Regions from separate parts of the Mesorhizobium sp. WSM3868 genome, predicted to be linked through region 3. Evidence: riboswitches for the same ligand, from Rfam matches in the RefSeq annotation. Region 3 holds a riboswitch; each other region holds the start of a gene.
What was found. Region 3 has a riboswitch for cobalamin ahead of CK221_RS15475 (HoxN/HupN/NixA family nickel/cobalt transporter). Riboswitches for the same ligand answer to the same signal wherever they lie in the genome.
Positions count from the first base shown of each region.

Region 1: it holds a riboswitch for cobalamin, as region 3 does, so the genes downstream of both, CK221_RS16850 (CbtB domain-containing protein) here and CK221_RS15475 (HoxN/HupN/NixA family nickel/cobalt transporter) in region 3, are expected to answer to the same signal.
Region 2: it holds a riboswitch for cobalamin, as region 3 does, so the genes downstream of both, bluB (5,6-dimethylbenzimidazole synthase) here and CK221_RS15475 (HoxN/HupN/NixA family nickel/cobalt transporter) in region 3, are expected to answer to the same signal.
Region 4: it holds a riboswitch for cobalamin, as region 3 does, so the genes downstream of both, metE (5-methyltetrahydropteroyltriglutamate--homocysteine S-methyltransferase) here and CK221_RS15475 (HoxN/HupN/NixA family nickel/cobalt transporter) in region 3, are expected to answer to the same signal.

Region 1 covers NZ_NSGB01000009.1:188,105-191,563, reverse strand. The annotation lists gene CK221_RS16860 (aromatic ring-hydroxylating dioxygenase subunit alpha) at 1-495, opposite strand, end outside; gene CK221_RS16855 (gamma-glutamylcyclotransferase) at 636-1,322, shown strand; cobalamin riboswitch at 1,393-1,591, shown strand; gene CK221_RS16850 (CbtB domain-containing protein) at 1,628-1,807, shown strand; gene CK221_RS16845 (CbtA family protein) at 1,824-2,621, shown strand; gene cobU (bifunctional adenosylcobinamide kinase/adenosylcobinamide-phosphate guanylyltransferase) at 2,614-3,135, shown strand; gene cobO (cob(I)yrinic acid a,c-diamide adenosyltransferase) at 3,137-3,459, shown strand, end outside.
Region 2 covers NZ_NSGB01000006.1:308,489-311,947, reverse strand. The annotation lists gene CK221_RS13015 (hypothetical protein) at 90-1,070, shown strand; gene bluB (5,6-dimethylbenzimidazole synthase) at 1,101-1,838, opposite strand; cobalamin riboswitch at 1,881-2,059, opposite strand; gene CK221_RS13005 (histone deacetylase family protein) at 2,174-3,100, shown strand; gene CK221_RS13000 (exodeoxyribonuclease VII small subunit) at 3,104-3,355, shown strand.
Region 3 covers NZ_NSGB01000008.1:150,163-153,621, reverse strand. The annotation lists gene CK221_RS15475 (HoxN/HupN/NixA family nickel/cobalt transporter) at 521-1,588, opposite strand; cobalamin riboswitch at 1,678-1,869, opposite strand; gene CK221_RS15470 (DOPA 4,5-dioxygenase family protein) at 1,951-2,358, opposite strand; gene CK221_RS15465 (hypothetical protein) at 2,603-3,328, opposite strand.
Region 4 covers NZ_NSGB01000001.1:661,769-665,227, reverse strand. The annotation lists partial or broken gene metE (5-methyltetrahydropteroyltriglutamate--homocysteine S-methyltransferase) at 1-1,480, opposite strand, end outside; cobalamin riboswitch at 1,569-1,768, opposite strand; gene CK221_RS02980 (prolyl oligopeptidase family serine peptidase) at 2,200-3,459, opposite strand, start outside.

The sequences.
Region 1 (3,459 bases), on a different contig from region 3:
TTCCGCCGAGCCATCGGGATCCTCTGCGAGATTGATGAAGACGAGGCCGCGCCACACTGACAGCGCCACCCGGTAGAGCGGATAATTGTCCTTGTTGAAGCCTTCGGGCAGCGATTTCGATGGGATACGGACGAGATCGCCGCGCAGCGAATAGGTCCAGGCGTGGTAGGGGCAGGTGAGCAGCCTTGCCTTCAGCCGCCCTTCGCTTTCCTGGCAGAGCTGCGAGCCGCGATGCCGGCAGGTGTTGTGGAAGGCGCGCAAGCTCCCGGTCTCGTCGCGCAGCACGACGACCTCCTGCGAGCCGATACGCGCGGTTCGAAAGGCAAGAGGTTCCGCGAGATCGGCTTCGCGGCAAACCATGAGCCAGCTCCGATACCAGATCGCTTCGAGATCGAGCCGGTAAGCGTCGGCTTCCCGATAGGCGCTTGCAGGCAATGTCGGCTCGAGGCTGGTGAGGCCATTGTAGCGGCTGTGTTCCCTAGGATTTGGCTGCATGAGCGGCTCCCCTTGGCTGATGACAGCCGACACCCGGGCAGGACCGTTGTCAATTGCGCGGCCATTGTCGCTTCCGGATGCTGCCCTTAAGGTCACTTCGTAATCGCCTGCGGTTCCGCCGGCTGCCCAGGATTGCAAGCATGCCTGCAAGAACGATGTCGCTGACCGTGGAACTGGTCGCCCGCTGTTTTCGCGCGGTCGATGACCCGGGGCCCGACCCGGATGCCGAGCATCTCGTGGACAGCGACTATGAAGCCATGCTGGATGCATTCGAGGCCGAGCTACCTGCAACCGAGCCTCTCTGGCTGTTCGGCTACGGCTCGCTGATCTGGAAGCCCGAGATTGAGCATGTCGAGGAGCGCGTCGCCGTGGCACGCGGCTGGCATCGCTCCTTCTGCATGAAGATGACGCGCTGGCGCGGCACCAAGCAAAGCCCCGGCCTGATGATGGCGCTGGATCGTGGCGGCCAATGCAAGGGCGTTGCTTTCCGCCTGAACGGTGGTGACCGCCGGCAGGCCTTGGACAGGCTTTTTCGCCGCGAGATGACGCTGAAGCCGACCAGCTACCGACCTCGCCTGCTGCAACTCGCAACCGACAAGGGACCGTTGAGAGCGCTTGCCTTCGTTATCAATCGCAAAGGCACGACCTATGCCGGCCCACTCAACGAAGACGAGGTGGTCGACAGGCTGGCGACCTCGTGCGGCCACTGGGGTTCAGGCGCCGACTATCTCTACAACACCGTGAAGAACCTCGAACAGCGCGGTATTCACGACCGCCATTTGTGGCGATTGCAGCAGCTCGTCGCCGAGCGGATCGCCGGATCTTAGTCCGAAACCGGTGCCGCAATCACGCTGCGGCGTGACGGAATTTGGTTTGCCGGTCGCGACGATTCTGCCTATAGTCGATGGCGTCGTCGGTTCCGTTTTTGGAGCCAAGAGGGAATGCGGTGAGGGTGGAGTCTTTGCCCTAAGCCGTGGCTGCCCCCGCAACTGTGTGCGGTAGTCCTCTCCATAGACCACTGAGGTTTGTCCTCGGGAAGGTGGGGAAGGGTGCGAATCCGCGAGCCAGGAGACCTGCCGGCGACAGGAAAGTTGACTTCGATGCCCTCGGGTGGAGGGCGAAAGGACAAGACATGAATACCGCTTCCGTCGCCCTCGGCGCCTCCGTCTCCTCGCAGTCGCGCATCATGCAGCTGGCTCTCGCCGCGCTGCTCGGCATTTTCGTCGTCGGTTTTGTCGGCTTCTCGCACATCGATGCGGTCCACAACGCTGCCCACGACTATCGTCACTCGATGGCTTTTCCCTGCCACTGACGAAGGCCCCGATATCATGAATCTGTTTCGCAACGTCGTGTTCGTCGCGGCGATCGCAGGGCTCGTGGCGGGCATCGCGCTTGCCTGCATGCAGGCCTATGCGACCGTGCCGCTGATCCTCAAAGCGGAAGTCTATGAAAAGGCGGGCGGCGGTCATCACCACGACCATGCCGCCAACACTGGAACTAGCACTGCCATGAGCTCGGCCGAACCGGCGGGCAATGCGATGAGCAGCGCCGTTCCTGCGTCGACGGAAGCGGCCGCTCCGACCGAGGACGAGGGCTGGGCTCCGGCCGACGGCTTCGAGCGCTTCGCCTTCAACGTTGTCGCCAACATCGTCACCGGCATCGGCTTCGCGCTGATCCTGGTCGCGGTGTCGGAATTCGCCGGTGGCATCGGCAGCTGGCGCCAGGGCGCGTTCTGGGGCCTTGCCGGTTTTGCGGTTTTCACGCTCGCGCCCGGCCTCGGCCTGCCGCCGGAACTGCCGGCCATGCCGGCGGCAGAACTTCTGCCGCGCCAGATCTGGTGGATTTCGACGGTGGCCGCAACCGCGGTCGGCCTTGGATTGATCGCCCTTCGCAAGTCGCTGCCCTTGGCAATTCTGGCGGTCGTGCTGATCGTCGCTCCGCACGTAGTCGGCGCGCCGCAGCCCGTCAGCTTCGAGACGGCGATTCCCGAGGGGCTGCACCATCAGTTCGTGGTGGCGGTGACCCTCACCGATCTGGTCTTCTGGCTGGTGCTCGGTGCGGCCGTCGGTGTGGTGCGCGGGCGCTTCACCGGTACATCGACCAGCCTGCGCGACAGCTTTGCCTGATCGCGCGGAGGGCCATCTGACCTTCATCTTAGGCGGTGCGCGCTCCGGCAAGAGCGCGCATGCCGAGTGCCTGGTGGCGGCAAGCCCGTCGCCTTGGGCCTATATCGCAACCGCGCAGGCCTATGACGAGGAGATGCGCGAGCGCATCGCGCTGCATCGCTCGCGCCGTGGCGAAAGTTGGGTCACCGTCGATGCGCCGCTCGACTTGGTCGGCGCGATCGGGGCTTTGCCCGATCACCAGCCGGTGCTGATCGATTGCCTGACATTGTGGCTGAGCAATCATATGCTGGCGGACCACGATATCGCGGCCGAGTGCCGGCGGCTCACGGATGTGCTTTCGCAGCCGCGCGGACCGTGGTTTGTGGTCTCCAACGAAGTCGGGCTCGGCATCGTGCCGGACAATGCGCTGGCGCGCCGGTTCCGCGACGCCGCAGGGCGGCTCAACCAGCAGGTCGCGGCTGTCGCCGACAGCGTGCTGATTATGGTGGCGGGGCTGCCGCTCAAGGTGAAGTGACATGGGCGAGATCAAAGACACGATCATCGACGACAAGGATGCCGAGCGCCATCGCGCGAAGATGGCCAAGCGCAAGGCGGTGCAGGATGCCGAGGTGGCCGGCAAGACGATCGAGAAGGGACTGCTCATCGTCAACACGGGGCCGGGCAAGGGCAAGACCACGGCTGCGTTCGGCCTGGCGCTGAGGATGCTCGGCTACGGCAAGCGCGTCGGCGTCATCCAATTCATCAAGGGCAAATGGCACACGGGCGAGAAGGATGCCTTCGCCGCTTTCGGCGATCGCGTCGTCTGGCACGCGATGGGCGAGGGCTTCACCTGGGAGAC
Region 2 (3,459 bases), on a different contig from region 3:
GTCCCCCGCTCAAAATCCCTCCGACATTGACTTTGGCAGGAGCGAGCGCATCCTCTCCCGCCAATTCTCTGAGGCGGAGGGTCGGGGCCATGTGGGACTTCAGCATCGGCCGGTCGGTGTCCATCATGATGCGGACGTGGCCGTTCATCGTCTTTCGCATCATCGTCTATTTCGGCATCACGGTGGCCTACATAACAGCGACCGGCACCGGCGCCAGCGTCGGTTACGGCGTCGGCCACATCTCGACCGATCCGGACGGGCCGATGTCCTTTGCCTTGTGGGGTGGGGTGGTCGGCTTCGGCGTGGTCTCGATCGCCGTCTACTGGATCCGCGAATACATTCTCTATGTGCTCAAGGCAGGCCATATCGCCGTCATGGTCCATCTGATCGACGGGCAGGACGTTCCCGACGGCCAGGGCCAGATCGCCTATGCGCGCGAAGTGGTGACGAAGCGCTTCGCCGAGGCCAACATCCTTTTCGTCGTCGACCAGCTGGTGAAAGGCGCCATCCGCGCCATCACCGGGCTGATCGGCGGCATTGCTGCGTTCCTACCCATTCCAGGCTTGAGCGGTCTGGTGAGCTTCATCAACACCGTCATCCGCCTGTCGCTGACCTATGTCGACGAGATCATCCTCGGCTACAACATCCGCACCAATTCCAACTCGCCTTTCGAGACCGCCAGGCAAGGCGTCGTGCTCTATGCGCAGAACGGCAAGTTGATGGTCAAGAACGCCGTCTGGCTGGCGGTGATCATGTGGGGTGTTTCCTTCGTCATCTTCCTTTTGATGCTGGCGCCCGCCGCCGCGATCCTCTGGGCCATGCCGGGCCAGCTTGCCGGCTGGGCCTTCGTGTTGGCCATCGTCTTCGCCTGGGCCTTCAAGGCGGCTTTCATCGAGCCCTTCGCCATCGCTTCGCTGATGCAGGTCTACTTCGCCACCATCGAGGGCCAGGTCCCCAATCCGGAATGGGACCGGCGCCTGGCCGAAGCCTCGTCCAAGTTCAGGGAGCTGCGCGACAAGGCGCTCAGCCCCTTCGGCGGCTCGCGCTGGGATTCGCCAAGGACCGCTTGAGCAGCAGCCCCGGCCACGAAGGCCGCCTGATCACGGCTTCGCCCCTTCACGGGATCCAAGGCGAGCGATCGCCGATTTGAGCGGCGCCTCGCCGGCGCCGCAAAAGGTCTCGCTCATCACCAGCTCGGGCAGCGGCAGGCGCTTGCCCCAGCCATGCGCTTCGAGGTCGGGCCTCGGCGCGAATTCCGAGACGCGGCCGACGCAGAGATAGGCGATCGGCGTGACGTGCTCGGGGATCGACAGCAGTCGCTTCAGTGCTTCGGGCTCGATGATGCTCACCCAGCCGACCCCGACGCCTTCCGCCCGCGCCGCGAGCCAGAAATTCTGCACCGCGCAGACGGTGCTGTAGAGGTCCATCTCCGGATTGTGCCAGCGCCCGAGCGGCGAGTTCTTCGAGCGCTGGCGGTCGCAGGTGATGCACAGGTTGAGCGCGCTTTCGCAGATGCCCTCGAGCTTCAGCTTGCGGTAGAGCGCCCGCCGCTCCACCTCGATCGCCGGCAGTTCCTGTTCGCGCGCGGCCAAAAACAGGTCGCGCACCTGCCGCCGCCTTGTGGCGTCCCGGATGATGATGAAGTTCCAGGGCTGCATGTAGCCGACCGACGGCGCGTGGTGTGCCGCGGTGAGCAGCCGCGCCAAAACGCTGTCGTCGAGATCGTCGGCAAGGAAATGGCTGCGCACGTCGCGCCGGGTGAACATGGCTCGGTAGACGGCGTCGCGCGCCAATTGGTCAAAGTCATCGCCGCCGGCGGCGGCTGTTCGTGCCTGCATCGCTTGTCCCCTTGCGATAAGCAGTCCTCCGCCTGACCATGCGGATGACCATGTCTGCCGGGCCGGTCTTCTGGCTCGGGATCGACCCGCATCCGGCGCCTTCCCGTCTGGGACAGTGGCGTTTGCCGGCGCGGTCCCCCTCACAGCGTTGGGCACGCCACGGATTTCAACCGTGTTCCCGATTCTCCCGCGTTGCGGGCACCAGGCAGCGACGCGACCTTATCGCGAAGCCGAAGCCGGGCCAATGCCGCCAGCGACACGATTGGGCGCGATTTCCCCAATCATTCGGCGCTGAAACATGGCTATCCGTGCGACAGGTGCCTAGATTAGGCGCCATGACCACTCGTCTTTACACTCATCCGGTATTCCTGGAACACCTCACGCCGCCCGGCCACCCCGAGCGGCCCGACCGTTTGCGCGCCATCGAGCGCGTGCTCGACGACGAGGCTTTTTCGGCCCTCGACCGCGTCGAGGCGCCGGAAGGCGACGAGGCGACGATCCTTTACGCGCATCCGGAGGATTTCGTCGGCCGTGTCCGCGCTGCGATTCCTGAGACGGGGATCGTCTCGATCGATGCCGACACCAGCGCCAGCCCGAAAAGCTGGCAGGCGGCGGTGACGGCGATCGGCGCGGCCAACGCCGCAGTCGACGATGTGTTCGAGGGCCGTGCCGCCAATGTCTTCGTTGCCGCGCGTCCGCCCGGCCATCACGCCGAAAAAGCGACCGCGATGGGCTTTTGCCTGTTCAACACCGCGGCGATCGCCGCCCGTTATGCGCAGGAGAAGCATCTGGCCGAGCGCGTCGCCATCGTCGATTGGGATGTGCATCACGGCAACGGCACGCAGGACATTTTCTGGGACGATCCGTCGGTGCTCTATTGCTCGACCCACCAGATGCCGCTTTATCCGGGCACCGGTGCCAAGAGCGAGACCGGCGCCGGCAACATCGTCAACGCGCCGCTTGCGCCGAGCACCGGCAGCGACACGTTCCGCGACGCCTTCCTGTCGCGCGTGCTGCCGTCGATCGACACCTTCCAGCCGGATCTGATCATCATTTCCGCCGGTTTCGATGCGCACCATCGCGATCCGCTGGCCGCGATCAACCTGACCGAGGATGATTTCGACTGGGCGACCGGCCAGCTGATGGAGCGCGCCGGGCGCCACAGCGGCAACCGGCTCGTCAGCCTGCTGGAGGGCGGTTACGATCTGCAAGGATTGGCATTTTCGGTCGCCGCCCATGTCGGGCGGCTGATGAAGGGATGAATGATGGCTGATGAAGCTAACCAAGACGTCAAGGCGATGAGCTTCGAACAGGCGCTCGACGCGCTGGAGAAGATCGTCGATGATCTGGAGCGCGGCGACGTTCCGCTCGACCAGTCGATCAAGATCTACGAGCGCGGCGAGGCGCTGAAGGCTCATTGCGACCGCTTGCTCAAGGCCGCCGAGGACAAGGTCGAGAAGATCAGGCTCTCGCGCGACGGCAAGCCGGTTGGAACGGAGCCGCTCGACGCCGAGTGAGGTGTATTGATATTCAGGTGAGGCCGCCTGCAAACGCGGCTTTCTGCGGTTCCGGTGCTCAGGTGCTTCAAGTACGCTCTGGTCCGGTTCTCGGAACCCGCCAT
Region 3 (3,459 bases):
AGACCGAACAGGGCGGCTCGCCGCCACGTCGGAAGCTCGCTGGCGCCGCCGAGCCCTCGCCGTAGCGCCGTACGCCGAATGGCTTGCGCTGCTCCCATTTTTGCTTTCCCCTTCCCCACTTTTTTAGAACAGAAAAGCGCCAGCTTTTCTGTTCTGGACTCTGGATATTTGGACTCTGGATTCTGGCTTATGGATTATGGGGCTTATCCCAGGCCTTAACCCCTGGCTTATCCAAGCGCAGAATTCCATCAAACTTCCAAAGGCTTGGGCTACGGGTGCTCAGCATGCCTTTGAAGCGCGTGCGCACGGGCCGGCGATCTCCTGTTGCTGTCTGGCCAACAGTGAACAAAATGGGAACAAAAATGTCAAGCCGGGCACCGCTGACAGAGCTGGCGATCGTCGCCTTTGCCGTCATCGGCTTCCTGTTGCCGAGGCGCTTTAAGGAGGCAGGCTGGCAGCCGCCGGGATCTGATGGCAGAGAGATGCGGCTGGCCTGCTGCAGCCAGCCGCGGCCGGCGGCTTATGAATTCTTTGCTGCGGATCCGATCTCCACATCGTCCAGCCCCTTGGCCTTGTAGACGACGTAGGAGATCGCCCAGGCGGCGATGAAGATGCCGATAATGGCGAAGCCCAGATTGTTGAAATTGTCGTTGAGCGTGCCGACGCCGTTCCAGAAGCCGCCCGACAGACCAAACTTGTCACCGATCAGGCCGAGCGCCTCGATGCCGCCGATCAGTACTGCGACAAGGACCGACACCAGGGTGATCGTCATGTTGTAGTACAGTTTGCGGATCGGCTTGACGAAGGCCCACTCATAGGCGCCGAGCATCATCACACCATCGGTCGTGTCGACCAGTGACATACCGGCCGCGAAAAGCACCGGGAAGACCAGAATGGCTTCGAACGGCACGCCCTTGGCCGCTTGTGCCGCGGACACGCCGAACATGGCGACTTCGGTCGCGGTGTCGAACCCAAGGCCGAAGAGGAAACCAAGTGGGAACATGTGCCAGCTCTGCGACACCAGCCGGAACATCGGGCGGAAGACGCGCGCCAGGAAGCCGCGATTGTTGAGCAGCAGGTCCAGGTCCTCCTCGACAAACGCCCCACCGGCCCGCACCCGCCGATAGCTTCTGTAGATCGAGAAGAAGATGACGATGTTCATCGCCGCGATGGCGAGCAGGAAGAGTGCGGAAACGCCGGTACTGATCGTGCCGCCAATCTCCTGAAAGCTCTGGAAGCGGCCGAGCAGGGACGTTGCTGCCGCGATAGCCGCAGCGACGATGACGACGATCGTCGAATGGCCGAGTGCGAAAAAGAAGCCGACGGAGACCGGCCGTTTGCCGTTCTGCATCAGCTTGCGCGTGACGTTGTCGATGGCCGCTATGTGGTCGGCGTCGACGGCGTGGCGCAAGCCCAGGCCATAAATGACGAGAGCGACGCCAAGCAATGTCGGCTTGTCGTGGAAGGCGACGAAAGCCCACAGCCACGCCCCGACGTTGAAAATGGCGAGCGCGCTGTAGATTGTAATCAGCCTGGCCTTCAGGTCCGGCGCGGTTTTGTTCAGCATTTTCGATAGTTGGATCAGCATGGTTCTGCCTTTGACGTTGCCTGTCATCGCAGGGAACTCGCCCCGCCCTCCGGCCAGGCGCGCACACCGGATCACCCCGTCCGATGTTCTGCTTTGACGTCCGTGATGGCAGGTCTCCTGGCTCGCGGATTCCCGCCGCTTTCGCCTTCCCGGCCCATGCAGCCAGTGGCATCGTGAAAACGGCACGCCGCTTACAGTTGCGGGGGCAGCCACGGCTTTGGATTTCTCCGCACCGCGTTCCCTTTTGATCCCCGAAGGGAACCATCGGCGCGAATTCGCCACACCGCGATTGGCCAGTCAATCAACAACTCCGACGGCCAGCCGCCTCTCACGCCATCGTGACGAGATCGCCGCGCCCCCCCTCACACCCCCAGCGTCGGCTCGGTATTCACCTCCAGCGCCTCTTCCGCCTCGTCTTCTTCGCCAAGCACGTCGCCCTTCACCGGCAGCGCCCGGCCGATCCACATCGGGTCGATCAGGTGGTCGCGCTTGGGGTTGGTGGTGTTGGGATGGATGAGGATGCTTAGGCCGCCGTGGTTCAGCATCAGCCAAGGAACCAGCGTGGCAAAGATCTCGGTGGCGAAGGAGACCTGGTACATGGCTTGCTGGTGCGGGCCGACCGGCTCGTCGCGCCAGTTGCCCAGGCGCACGCGGAACCGTTCTGCGATGCGCTGGCGCAGCCATTCGGCATGCTGCCGCTCGGCTTCCCCGCCGTAGTAGATATGGGCGTGATAGCTGGCGATCTCGGCGATCGGCCTGACTTCGTTCATCGCGATGCTCCCCTTCGATGATTTTTTTGCGCCCGGCGGAACTCTAGCCGAAGCGCGGGCGCCTTGTCTGCAGCCGGCCGCGGTCTGCGCCTGCGGTCGGCAGGGTTGTCGGATATGGCGCTCCCCCGCTCCGTCTCGGCTGCGCCGAGCCACCTCTCCCTTCCACCTTGTGGGGGCGAGGAATTGCCAAACCGCCGAGGTTGCAACCGGCAGGAAGGATGGCAACGGCCGTTGTGCCTTTGGCCTAAATCACCGCGGTGACCGCGCCCTTCGCATTTAGGCGGCAGCCGACTTTCGCCTGCCTCACTTCGATGCCGCCTCGCCTGTCATAGTCTATGCGCACCTCGATCGGCGCGTTGAGCCCGCTTCGGCGTTGACGCAAGGGGCCGGCGCTGACCGTGTAAACACGCACGGCGCCGAGGGGCTTGGCGGCCGCCGCGATCGCGGCGCGACAGGCGCGCACCACGGCGGCCGGCGTGCCCCGTATCGCCTTCGGAGGTGACAGCGGCGCGATGCGATAGCCTTTGGTGACCCGCCGGAGGTCGCCGCCGGCGGATCTGGAGGGCCTCAGCACTGGAGGCAGCACAATGGTCTGCGTCGCGCTCTTGGCCAAAGCAGGAGCTGTCGGCACCGCGGCCGGGTTCTGCGCAGAGGCAGCCGATCCGCTGACGGCGGAAGGATCGTCGCCCGCGGCGGCGCCGCCCACGCTTGTCGACACGCCTGTGCTGGTGCTGCCCAGATTGCCGCCGGCATTGACGCCGAGCGATCCGCCGCCAGTCGATGCGCCGACGTTTGCGCCGCCGACACCGTCGGCACTGGCGCCCACGCCCGCCGACACGCCTTGCGAACCGGCGCCCAATCCGGCGCCCACGCCGATGCCGCCGACCTTGCCGCCGACGCCGACGTCAAGCGCCGAGGCAGGCCCGATCGGGATGGCGATCGCCAGCGCGGCTGCTAGGTATTTTTTCATGGCCAGACCTTTGTTCCAAGGCCAACCTTGTGTGGCTCCTCATCGAGCGTCCGCTCGACAGCGGTCTGCGAAGCCTTCGTCGCGCGAATGCGTGCCGAGCGATGGCGACTTCTCGCCCTGCCAGGCATCGG
Region 4 (3,459 bases), on a different contig from region 3:
GCTCTTATCTCTTTCTTCAGGAACGCTTCATAGTCGATGTAACTCAGCTGGCCTTTGGCATGAGCTGCCCGCGCCTTGCGAATCTCGGCTGTTTGCGGGAAGGAGCCGATCGTCGTGGTGGGGAGGAGGGCAAACCAAATGCGTCGGCCTGAAGCTTGGAGCGGACGGGAAATGCGCTCTTCCGACGCGTCATGCCGACCTTGATGCTGGCGATCCGGCCTTCGACCAGCGGATCATGCACCTTCGCGGATGTCGCGCGAACGGCGGCAGCCTCAGCCGACGCCTCCAGTTCGGCGGCAACTGCGTCCCGGCCTTCGGCCAGGGCACGGGCGAGCACGACCAGCTCGTCGGTCTTTTGCGTTGCGAAGGCGAGCCACGACCTTACATCCGCATCGAGTGCCGTCTCCATGTCCAGGTCGATCGGCACATGCAGCATCGAGCAGGACGGGGCAATCTCCACCCGCTCCAGCGGCCAATCGGCGACGATCGACTTGATACGGTCAAGTACGGCAGGCAGGTTCGCGCGCCAGACGTTGCGGCCGTCGATCAGCCCGAGCGAGAGCACAAGTTCCTTCCGCGCGAGCCGGCCGATGGCGTCCAACTGCTCTGGAGCGCGCACGAGATCCACGTGCAGTCCCGCCACGGGCAGAGAAATTGCGGTCTCGAGATTGTCTCCCAGCGATCCGAAATAGGTAGCGACCATGATCTTCAACTCGGGTGCTGCTTTCGACAGCCGGGAGTAGGCGAATTGGAGCGCATCCCGTTCGTTGGGAATCAGATCGAGCACGAGCGCCGGCTCATCGATCTGCACCCAATCGGCTCCCGCGAGCTTTAGCCTCTGCAGGAGCACCTCGTAGACAGGCAGCAGCCGTGGCAGGAGCGCGATAGGGTTGAAACCTTTCTCAGATGACTTCGCCAACTTGAGAAAGGTAACCGGTCCAAGCAGGACCGGGCGAGTGTGGATGCCGAGCGCCTTGGCCTCGAGGAAATGATCGACCGGTTTCGCCGACGAGAGGGAAAAGCTCTGATCGTCCGTGAGTTCCGGCACTATGTAATGATAGTTGGTGTCGAACCATTTGGTCATTTCCATCGCGGCAAGGCCATGCCGACTGGCCGCATGCTCGTCACCGGCATGTCCACGATCCGCGGCCTGACCTTGGTTGCCGCGCGCCATGGCGAAATAGATATCGAGTGGGACCTCGCCGCCAGTCCAGGCGTATCGTGCCGGCACGGCGCCGACCATGGCGACTGTGTCGAGCACATGGTCATAAAGTGAGAAATCGGTTGACGGGATTTTCGACACGCCGCGATCGTGCTGCTCCCTCCAGCTAGCGGCACGCAGCGTCTTCGCCGTCGCGAGCAGGTCGGCAGCGGGAGAATTTCCGGACCAGTAGTTTTCAAGCGCGAATTTCAGTTCCCGCCGTCGACCGATACGCGGCACGCCGAGCGTTGCTACAGCAATTCGTTGAGAGACAGTCATGCCATACCCCGATGGTTGGGGCGGGGGACAAGGAACGCGGGTTAGGCGGCACGAAGCCGAGCTACCGCGACCACCGGACACCCCGCCCGTGGACGTTGTTCGTCGTGGCAGGTCTCCTGGCTCGCGGGTCAAAGCCTGTGCCCGTCTTCCCGAGGCCGTTCGCCTCAGTGACATCAATGGGCTTGGCTCGCCGCTAACAGTTGCGGGGGCAGCGCCGGCATCGCACGGCTTCCCTCTTAGCTCCGCTACGGCAGTGCCGCGCGGAGAACCATGACATGCGCACAATCACAGCAGCTTCGCTGCTTGTCAATACCATATAACGAGATGTTTATGTGATTATGCGAAAAGCGCCTTGCGCTGGTCGGTCTTTCGTCCGAATATGCCCCCGAGCCGGGCAGGCGGAACTGCCCAAAGCTTGGCTCGCAGATCGGTGTCGTAGACGGGCGCGAGCAATAAGGGGGAGGTGGAGGGGGAAGACGCGCAGGGGGATTTTGGAAACGCGACAGCCTGCTGTGCCAGCAGCACCAGGACGACGGCCGCTGCTACTCCCCGCGACACGTTCATTCGCTTTGTTGCCATGATATTTTTCCTTGCTCTTCAGAATTGTAGTCTGTGGTGTGAAGTGCTCCGTCGATTGATTGAGATCGACAAGGCGCTAGCGCGCATTGTGCAAACTGTACTCGCACGGTTTGTACCTTGTCCCAGTCCTCGACCTGTACTCACTCATCGGAAGTTCGCCCTTGTCGAGCTCCGGGTCCTTTATGAAAGCCATCGGCATGCCACCCGATCGCGCTGCGAAGAAAACCGATACCGAGGCTGATGAATGCGGCTCGCTCCCGATTGTCCTTGCCGTAGCCGTGCCCGCCCGCGCTGGGCTCGTAGAAGTAAGCGGGATAGCCAAGGGCCTGCAGCTTTGCCGCCATCTTGCGCGCATGGCCCGGGTGGACGCGGTCGTCGCGTCTCATGGTGGCGAGCAGGATAGGCGGATAGGGCTGTCCCGACGACGCGGCGTGATAGGCCGAGATTTCACTCAGGAAAGCCCAATCGTCAGCCTTGTCGGGATCGCCATATTCGTCGATCCAACTCGCGCCTGCCAGAAGCTTGGTGTAGCGGCGCATGTCGACAAGCGGAACCGTGCAGAACAGCGCGCCGAAACGCTCAGGATAGCGGGTAAGCATGTTGGCGATCAGCAGGCCGCCATTTGAGCCGCCCTGGGCGGCAATCCGCCTCGGCAGCGTGATGCCCCTTCGCACGAGATCGGCGGCAACGGCGGCGAAATCGTCATGGGCGAGACGCTTGCCCTCCCTGCGCCCGGCTTCGTGCCAGCAGGTGCCGAACTCGCCGCCGCCGCGGATGTTGGCCACCACACACGTGCCGCCGCGCTCGAGCCACAGCTTGCCGAGGGTGGAGTTGTAGGAGGGCAGGAGCGATATGCCGAACCCGCCATAGGCGGTAAGGTGAACTGGGGCATCTCCGTTCCCGTTTGGTGGACCGACCTGCGTATAGGGGATCATCTCACCATCGATCGAGACTGCCTCGTGGCGTGTGATCACCAGTGCGGATGCGTCGAAATTCTCCGGGCTGCGCTTCAGAATTGCTGAAGCGCTGAGAGGCGGCGCGGCCTTGAGATCGAACAGCAAAAGCTGCGGCGGCGTGATCGGATCCTGAACGCAAACCAGGACCTCCCCATTGGTCTCGTGATCTGCCGCATCGAGTGACCAGAGGTGAACAGTCCCTTGCGACGGCAAGGCGTCCAGGGCTCGGCGTGTCCATTCCTGCGGGCCTGGGGTGAACACCTCGAATCTCGGAGCGAGGTTCGCCAGGTAGTGGATAATGAGCTTCCCGTCATTCCAGAAGAATGACTGCAGACAGCGCCTCTCGGCTGGTTCAAACAGGGTACTAAAATGACGCTCTCCAGCAAGGAAAGAGGAAAGCGAAATGCCGATTAGTGCGTCGGCGCTATAGGTCGTCCCGGCGAC